DNA from 4 places in the Allobosea sp. GW821-FHT10B12 genome. Region 4 is predicted to be linked to each of the others. Evidence: predicted binding sites of a transcription regulator. Region 4 holds the regulator's gene; each other region holds the start of a gene.
The links. The regulator LexA, encoded in region 4, represses DNA repair genes until DNA is damaged. The targets are predictions, from matches to a motif close to TGTTCNNNNTGTGTTCNG.

Region 1: the regulator LexA is predicted to act here: its motif matches at 1,066-1,083, upstream of AC07O0_RS02470 (PA0069 family radical SAM protein).
Region 2: the regulator LexA is predicted to act here: its motif matches at 1,340-1,357, upstream of ssb (single-stranded DNA-binding protein).
Region 3: the regulator LexA is predicted to act here: its motif matches at 1,109-1,126, upstream of AC07O0_RS18805 (YifB family Mg chelatase-like AAA ATPase).

What each region holds. Positions count from the first base shown of each region.
Region 1 is NZ_JBWKNL010000001.1:512,659-514,854, forward strand. Features, by position in the region: gene AC07O0_RS02470 (PA0069 family radical SAM protein) at 1-1,021, opposite strand, end outside; gene AC07O0_RS02475 (hypothetical protein) at 1,138-1,626, shown strand; gene ypfJ (KPN_02809 family neutral zinc metallopeptidase) at 1,630-2,196, opposite strand, start outside.
Region 2 is NZ_JBWKNL010000008.1:4,195-6,390, reverse strand. Features, by position in the region: gene aroA (3-phosphoshikimate 1-carboxyvinyltransferase) at 1-530, shown strand, start outside; gene ssb (single-stranded DNA-binding protein) at 714-1,250, opposite strand; gene AC07O0_RS23720 (NAD kinase) at 1,476-2,196, opposite strand, start outside.
Region 3 is NZ_JBWKNL010000005.1:238,696-240,891, forward strand. Features, by position in the region: gene AC07O0_RS18805 (YifB family Mg chelatase-like AAA ATPase) at 1-1,054, opposite strand, end outside; gene AC07O0_RS18810 (hypothetical protein) at 1,218-1,538, opposite strand; tRNA gene AC07O0_RS18815 (tRNA-Ser) at 1,726-1,815, shown strand; gene AC07O0_RS18820 (DUF6538 domain-containing protein) at 1,915-2,196, shown strand, end outside.
Region 4 is NZ_JBWKNL010000002.1:406,106-408,301, reverse strand. Features, by position in the region: gene AC07O0_RS07245 (molybdopterin molybdotransferase MoeA) at 1-507, shown strand, start outside; gene lexA (transcriptional repressor LexA) at 611-1,348, shown strand; gene AC07O0_RS07235 (ComEC/Rec2 family competence protein) at 1,342-2,196, opposite strand, start outside.

The DNA.
Region 1 (2,196 bases), on a different contig from region 4:
CGTCGTAATCCTTGCCGCCGCGGGTCGAGCGGATCAGCGAGACGACATGGCGCATCTTGTCGGGATGATGCGTCACCAGCCAGTCCTGGACGATATCCTTCACCTCGAGCGGCAGGCGCAGCAGCACGTAACCGGCCTCGCGCGCACCCGCGGCCTTGGCGGCATCCAGGATGCGCTCGATCTCGTGCTCGTTGATCGCCGGCACGATCGGCGCGACCAGTACCGTCACCGGGATGCCGGCCTCCGAGAGCTTGCGGATCGTCTCGATGCGCTTGGCGGGCGCGGCGGCGCGGGGCTCCATGTTGCGGGAAAGCTTGGGATCGAGCGTCGTCACCGAGAGCGCGACCTTGACCAGCCCCTTCGCCGCCATCGGCGCGAGGATGTCGATGTCGCGCTGCACCAGCGCCGATTTGGTGACGATGCCGACCGGGTGGTTGAACTTCGCCAGCACCTCGAGAATCCCGCGCATGATCCGGAGCTTCTTCTCGATCGGCTGGTAGGCGTCGGTATTGGTGCCGATCGCGATGGTGCGCGGCTGGTAGCTCGGGGACGAGAGCTCCTTCTCCAGCAGCAGCGCCGCATCGGGCTTGGCGGTCAGCTTGCTCTCGAAGTCGAGCCCGGGCGAGAGGCCGAGATAGGCATGGCTCGGCCGCGCGAAGCAATAGACGCAGCCGTGCTCGCAGCCGCGATAGGGGTTGATCGAGCGATCGAACGAAATATCCGGGGAGTCATTGCGTGTAATGATCGTCCGCGGCTTTTCGACCGAGACCTCGGTCTTGAACGGCGGCAATTCGCCGAGCGAGCCCCAGCCGTCATCCTCGCTGATGCGCTGCTCGGCTTCATAGCGGCCGCCGGGATTGATCGTCGCGCCGCGTCCGCGCCGTCGCTCCGGGTCGATCTGGCTGCCGACATGGGCGAGCGGATCGACCGGCGCGAGCCGCACCGGAGCGGACACCGTGCCCGGCTCGCTGTCGCGGCGCTTGAGCGGTTGCGTCCTGGCTGAGGGCCTGGCCTGCAGCATGGTTTCGTCTCCCGGCGGAATCGGTGGTTCCGAGACCAAGGAATGTGAACATAAAGGGAACAAAAGGCAAGTGACAGGATTGCGACATGTTGCACTGCGTCATAAGCTGGGTGCCCATGATCACCGCCGTCATCCGGGCCAATCGTGACGCCGAGGCGCTTGCCGCGACCTTGTCCGTGCTGATTCCGGCTGTCGCCAAGGGCGTGATCGGCCATGCCGTGGTGATCGACGATGGCGACGATGCCGCGATCGCCCGCCTCGCCGACGAGACTGGCGCCAGCTATGTCAGGGTGAAGAACGGCGAGGCCTGGTCGTCCGGGGTCGCAGAGGCGCGCGGCGACTGGGTGATCCTGCTCGAGGCCGGCGATCTGCCGGAGCCAGCGTGGACGCCGAGCATCGAGCGGCATCTGCTGACGGCAGCGGCAAGGCCGGCTCTGATGCCGCTGCGCGGCATGGCCGCGGCCTTGCGCGAATGGGGCGCGGTTTCGCTGCGCTCCCGCGGCGTCAGGGCGGGGCTGCTCGCGCCGAAGAAGCAGATCCTCTCCGGCCGGCTGGCACGCGCGCCGCGCCGGCTCACGGTCCGCCGCGAGCGCGCCGTGCTCTGAAACTCAGAGCTGGTTGGTGCGGAAGGTGTCGCAGCTCTGCATCGAGCCGGATTTGAAGCCGGTGTTGAACCAGCGCGTGCGCTGCGCCGACGAGCCGTGGGTGAAGGAATCCGGCACGACGACGCCGCGGCCCTGCTGCTGCAATTTGTCGTCGCCGATCGCCGAGGCGGAGCGCAGCGCCTCGTCGATGTCGCCGGGCTCGATCCGATCCATTGCCTGGATGTTGTGGGCCCAGACACCGGCGAAGCAGTCGGCCTGCAATTCGACGCGCACAGAAAGCTGGTTCGATTCGCGCTCGGAAACCCGCTGACGCAATTCGTTCACCTTCGGCAGGATGCCGAGCAGATTCTGGATGTGGTGGCCGACCTCGTGGCCGACGACATAGGCATAGGCGAAATCGCCACCGCCGCCGAGCTTGCGCTGCATCTCGTTGAAGAAGGAGAGGTCGAGATAGACCCGCTGGTCGTTGGGGCAATAGAACGGCCCCATCGCCGCCTGCGCCGTGCCGCAGCCCGAGCGGTCGACGCCGCTGAACAGCACCAGCTTCGGCGGCACGTATTTGCGGTTGGC
Region 2 (2,196 bases), on a different contig from region 4:
CGACCTATCTCTGGGCGGCGGAGGTGCTGACCGGCGGCGCGATCGATCTCGGCGTGCCGGCTTCCGCCTTCACCCAGCCCGACGCCAAGGCGCATGAATTGATCGCCGCCTTCCCGAATCTGCGGGCCGAGATCGACGGCTCGCAGATGCAGGATGCAGTGCCGACGCTGGCCGTGCTCGCCGCCTTCAACCGCACGCCGGTGCGTTTCACCGGCATCGCCAATCTGCGCGTGAAGGAATGCGACCGGGTCGCGGCCTTGTCGCAGGGCCTGTCGCGGATCCGCGAGGGGCTCGGCACGGAGGAGGGCGACGACCTGCTGGTCGCCTCCGATCCGGGACTGGCCGGCCAGACGCTGCCGGCCGAGATCGACACCTTCGCCGATCACCGTATCGCCATGAGCTTCGCGCTTGCAGGGCTGAAGATCGGCGGCGTCACCATCCTCGATCCAGGCTGCGTCGCGAAGACCTATCCGGACTACTGGCGCGCGCTCGGCTCGCTCGGCGTGCGCTTCGAGGGCGAGGTGCCTTAAGAACTGGCGCTACCGTCATTCCGGGGCAGGCCGCAGGCCTGAGCCCGGAAGCCAGAAACGAAGAAGCGGCCGAAAGGAGCTTTCGGCCGCAACACTATCCCGATAATTGGCAACGGTTCTTGATTCCGGGCTCTTCGCTGCGCGAAGCCCCGGAATGACAGGTATGAAACCCGCTCAGAAGTCCTAGAACGGGATGTCGTCGTCGAGATGGCTCGACGAGCGCGAGCCGCTGCTGCTGCCGCCGCTCGCCATCGCCGGCTGGCGCGAGCCGCCGCCGACCGGGCTCGAGCGGCCGAAGGAGCCGCCCGAAGAACCCTCGTCGCCATAGCCGCCACCGCTGCCGCCGCCGAACTCGTCGCCGCCCTGGCCGCGGCTGTCGAGGATGGTGAGCTCGCCGCGGAAGCGCTGCAGCACGATCTCGGTCGTGTACTTCTCGACGCCCTGCTGATCCTGCCATTTGCGGGTCTGCAGCTGGCCCTCGATGTAAACCTTCGAGCCTTTCTTCAGATACTGCTCGGCGACCTTGGCGAGGTTCTCGTTGAAGATCACCACGGAGTGCCACTCGGTGCGCTCCTTGCGCTCGCCCGACTGCTTGTCGCGCCAGGTCTCCGAAGTGGCGATCCGCAGATTGACCACCGGCTCGCCGCTGCCGAGGCGCCGCACCTCGGGGTCGCGCCCGAGATTGCCGACCAGGATGACCTTGTTGACGCTACCAGCCATGACAGGCTCCACTTCCTGCGCACTTCACCACAAAACCGGCCGATCGACCGGAGCCGGACCCTAGCCGGCCATGCGGCCACTATCAACGATGTTCCTGTTTTGTTCAAGGGCTTTTCCGCGGCTTGTCCCCGACAAAAATGCGAACTGACGAAAGCCTGCCGGGAGAGCAGCGCAACCGGTAGAGGGAGGGCTGGCAGCGAGGCTCGGCCGGCCGGCGCAGCAGCCTCAATAGCCGAACTGCTCGCGCAGGATGCGCTCGTCCAGGCTGTGGCCGGGATCGTGCAGCATGACGAGGTCGAGCGAGCGGTCGATCGCGATCTGCACCGAGATGACATTGTCGATCTGGGTATGGTCGGCGACGGCGCTGACCGGGCGCTTCTCGGCCTCCAGCACCGCGATCGTCACCCTGGCATGGTCGGGCAGGAGGGCCCCGCGCCAGCGCCGCGGCCGGAACGGCGAGAGCGGGGTCAGCGCCAGCAATGGCGCGTCGAGCGGCAGGATCGGGCCGTTGGCGGAGAGGTTGTAGGCGGTCGAGCCGGCCGGGGTCGCGAGCAGCACGCCATCTGCAACGAGTTCGGACAGGCGCACCTGCCCGTCGACCGAGATGCGCAGCTTCGCCGCCTGATAGGAGCGGCGCAGCAGCGAGACCTCGTTGATCGCGCGCGCCTCGACGCGCTTGCCGTTGCAGTCGACCGCGGTCATCGCCAGCGGATGGACGACGCTGCGCTGCGCCGCCTCGAGCTTCTGGCGCAGGCCCCGCTCGCGGAACTCGTTCATCAGGAAGCCGACCGAGCCACGATTCATGCCGTAGATCGGCTTGGCGGTGCCCATGAAGCGATGCAGTGTCTGCAGCATCAGCCCGTCGCCGCCGAGCGCGACGATCACCTCGGCCTGCGCCGGGTCGGCGTCGCCATAGCGTTCGACCAGCTTGGCGCGCGCGGCCTGA
Region 3 (2,196 bases), on a different contig from region 4:
CCTTGCCGCAACGGCACGGGTTCATCGCGGCAATGAGCTGGAACTTCGCGGGATAGACGGTGCGATGATTGGCGCGCGAGATCAGCACCTCGCCGGTCTCCATCGGCTGGCGCAGTGCATCGAGAGCCTGCGCCTGGAACTCCGGCAACTCGTCGAGGAAGAGCACACCGTGATGAGCGAGCGAGATCTCGCCGGGCTTCGCCTGCAGGCCGCCGCCGACCAGCGCCGCCATCGAGGCCGAATGATGCGGTGCGCGGAAAGGGCGCCGGTCGGTCAGTTCGCCGCCGGCGAGATGACCAGCGACCGAGAGCACCATCGAGACCTCGAGCAGTTCGCGCGGGTCGAGCGGTGGCAGGATCGAGGGCAGACGGCTCGCCAGCATCGATTTGCCGGCGCCGGGCGGACCGTTCATCAGGAGGTTGTGGCCACCGGCGGCGGCGATCTCGAGCACCCGCTTGGCACTTTCCTGGCCCTTGATGTCGCGCAGATCCGGCAGCGGCCCGCTCTGGCGGGCGACGGCGGGCTCGGGCCGCGCCATCACCTGCGTGCCCTTGAAATGGTTGGCGAGCTGGATCAGCGAGCGGGGCGCGAGAATGTCGAGATCACGTGCCGCCCAGGCCGCTTCAGGCCCGCTCGCCGCCGGGCAGATCAGCCCCTGCCCTCGGCCATAGGCCGCGATCGCTGCCGGCAGCACGCCGGCGACCGGCGTGATCGAGCCATCGAGAGCAAGTTCGCCGAGCACGGTATAGCCGGCGAGCGCGTCGGCCGGGATCGCGCCGATCGCCGCCATCACGCCGAGCGCGATCGGCAGATCGTAATGGCTGCCTTCCTTGGGCAGGTCGGCCGGGGCGAGGTTGACGGTGATGCGCTTGGCCGGCAGCGCCAGCCCGGAGGCGATCAGCGCGGCGCGGACCCGTTCCTTGCTCTCGCCGACCGCCTTGTCGGGCAGGCCGACCAGGATGAAGGCGACGCCGCCCGGCGTGACCTGGACCTGGACGTCGACGGCGCGCGCCTCGATGCCCTCGAACGCTACCGTCGCGACCCGCGTCACCATGCAAGCGCACCCCAACCCCGCGCGATGACGCTAACGGAAGCGCGTCAGGGTTGCAAGAACATATCGGGAACTTCTGTGCGGAGATGTGAACTGGCGAGGCCGCACTCGATCGCGCCAAATCGGCGCCGGCCCCCTTGCCGGCTGCGCTCAAGCGCGGGACGCTTCATCGCCGCGTGACGATGCCGATCTCGGGCTTGGGCGCCGCGCCGAGCCAGAGCAGGAGGAAGCCCAGCAGCAAGCCGGCCGCGGCTGTCGGCACCTGCAGCACATGGACCAGCACCGGATCCCAGAGCATGGGATGGAGATTGCGCTCGACGGCGGGCTGCAACAGGCGGAAGCGCTCACCGAAGACGGTCAGCAAGGTCTCGCCGAGCGGTGTAAAGCGTAGGAACGAATTGGCGATTGAGCGCGCCCCGTCGGTGAGCAGCGCGACGAAGCCGCCCGCGACGAGGAGATAGCCCGGCATCCTGACGAGAAAGCGCAATTCGTCCCCCGATCCCCGCGACGTCCGGCCCCGACGCGGCCCTTTTGAGCCGCTCTCGTGCCGAGGAACCCGGATGTGTCCCCTGCCCCCCGATATTGCAACGACAAAGGACAATTGCGTGCAAGCCTGAGCGGCCTCGGCTTTAGGCCTTGAAAGTCGCGCGCATGGACGCCATAAGCAGCGCGCCGGACAGGTGGCCGAGTGGTTGAAGGCGCACGCCTGGAAAGTGTGTATACGGGAAACCGTATCGCGGGTTCGAATCCCGCCCTGTCCGCCATCGATCCCGTAAGGGGTTGATTTTCCAGAGAGCTTAGGCAAATCAAGAACTTGCAGCCGCCCGAGTGGTACACACGGGTGGTACACAATGGCTCTCGCAATGTCTCGCCCCTGGAAGCATCCGAAGACCGGCATCTACTGGCTCCGCAAGCGCGTCCCGGACGATTTGCAGAAGCTCGTCGGCAAGCGCGAGGAGAAGCAGAGCCTCGGCACGCGCGATCCCGCGGAGGCGAAACGCAAGCATCTCGCCATGCTCTGCGCCATCGAGGAGCGGTGGGCAAACCTCCGGGCCGGTCCCCGCACGCTCACGGAACGCGAGGCTCACGACATCGCCCAGCACGCATATGATTATTGGCTGACGACGCACAGGGATAACCCGAGC
Region 4 (2,196 bases):
GCGGCGCGCAAAGCCGGTGCCGACGTCCTGATCACCCTCGGCGGCGCCTCGGTCGGCGAGCACGATCTCGTCCAGGCCGCGCTGAAGGCGCAAGGCATGGAACTCGGCTTCTGGAAGATCGCGATGCGCCCCGGCAAGCCGATGATGATGGGCCGGCTGGGCGAAATGGTCGCGCTCGGCCTGCCCGGTAACCCGGTCTCCTCGATCGTCTGTGGGCATCTCTTCGCGATGCCGCTGGTCGAGGCTCTGCTCGGCATCGACGATCCCGAGCGCGACCGCAGCGAGCCTGCTATCCTCTCTGTGGATTTGCCGGCCAATGACGAGCGCCAGGATTATCTGCGCGCCACCGTCGAGACCACCGACGGCGAGCGGCGCGTCAGGCCCTTCGCCAAGCAGGATTCCTCGATGCTGGCGAACCTGTCGCGAGCCGAGGCGCTGGTGATCCGCCCCGCCTTCGCCGAGCCGGCCAAGGCCGGCGAGCTCTGCCGCATCATCCGGCTGCGCTGATCTGTTCACCTTGCGGCAGGATGCGCCTTGCGGAACACAAGGCGAACGAGTATGGTGTTCGTGCTTTGTTTCGATTCTAGCCCGAGAGGCGGACGGCGCGATCATGCTGACACGCAAACAGTTCGAACTGCTTCGCTTCATCCATGAACGCCTGCGCGAATCCGGCGTGCCGCCATCCTTCGACGAGATGAAGGATGCGCTCGACCTGCGCTCCAAATCCGGCATCCACCGGTTGATCATGGCGCTGGAGGAGCGCGGCTTCATTCGCCGGCTTCCGAACCGGGCGCGCGCCCTCGAAGTCATCAAGATGCCTGACGGGATCGGCGGGCCGCAGGCGCAACGCGGCCGCTTCAGCCCTTCGGTCGTCCAGGGCGGGCTCGGCCAGACGCCACCTGCTCAGGCGCCGGCAGTCAATCTGACGAAGCCGCGTCCGCCGGCCGCCGAGGAGAGCGGGCGTTCGACCGTCTCGATCCCGGTCATGGGCCGCATCGCCGCCGGTACGCCGATCTCGGCGATCCAGGATCGCAGTCATAGCGTCTCGATGCCAGCCGACATGCTCGGCGGCGGCGAGCATTACGCCCTCGAAGTCCGCGGCGATTCGATGATCGAGGCCGGCATCCTCGACGGCGACACCGTCGTGATCCGCAAGCAGGACACCGCCAATACCGGTGACATCATCGTCGCCCTGATCGACGACGAGGAGGCGACGCTGAAGCGCCTGCGCAAGCGCGGCTCCTCGATCGCGCTCGAAGCCGCCAACCCGGCCTATGAGACGCGCGTGCTCGGCCCAGACCGGGTCAAGATCCAGGGCCGTCTCGTCAATCTGATGCGGCGCTACTGAAGCACGTCCGGATCCTGCGCCGGCTCCGCTGCCGCGGAGGTCGGCGCAGGGGCAGGTTCGGGCACTGGCCTTGTCTCTGGCCGTGCACGGGTCCAGGGACGCAGGCGGGTCGCCTCGTCGGCCGTTAGCGCACGCCAGCCGCCGCGGGCAGCATGATAGGCGGTCGCACCGTCGCGGATCAGTGCGCTGCGGTCGATCAATCGCGCCGCGCAGGGCGCGCTCCAATAAAGCGATGTCACCACCAGATCGGCGCGCAGGCAGTCTTCGACCAAAGCGATGCGGTCGCGGGTATAGGCGACGCTGCGGCCATCCGGCAGGCGGATGACGCAGCCGCGCGCATCGCAGGCGACGCCGTTGCGGAGCGCCGCATCGTCGGGCGAGCGCGAATCGCCGTCGGCATGGAGCCATTGCGTCAGCACGAAACGGCTCGGCTTGCCGGCCAGTACCATCTTCCCGTCCGGCCCACGGACCAATACGCCCGAGCCGTCGCGCTCGATCATGATGTCCGGTCGCGACGGAGCCGAGGCCAGCGCCAGCCCGCCGACCAGAGGCACCGCAGCGAGGAAACGTAGCGCCGTCGTCCACAAGGTCAGCCAGAGCAGCGACAGCGAGAACAGGATCAGGGCGAGCGGGCCGAAGGCGGGCAGCACGACAGTCGAGCGTTCGATGCCGGCGACCCAATGGGCAAGCTGGAGCACGAGGCCGGAGGCCCAGCCCATCAGCGCCCAGGCCGGCCAGTCCAGCCCGAACGGATAGGCGAGTACGCCGAAGACAGCGGCCGGCATCACGATCAGCGAAACGAAGGGCAGCGCCAATGCATTGCCGAGCAGGCCGAACGGGTTGAAGGT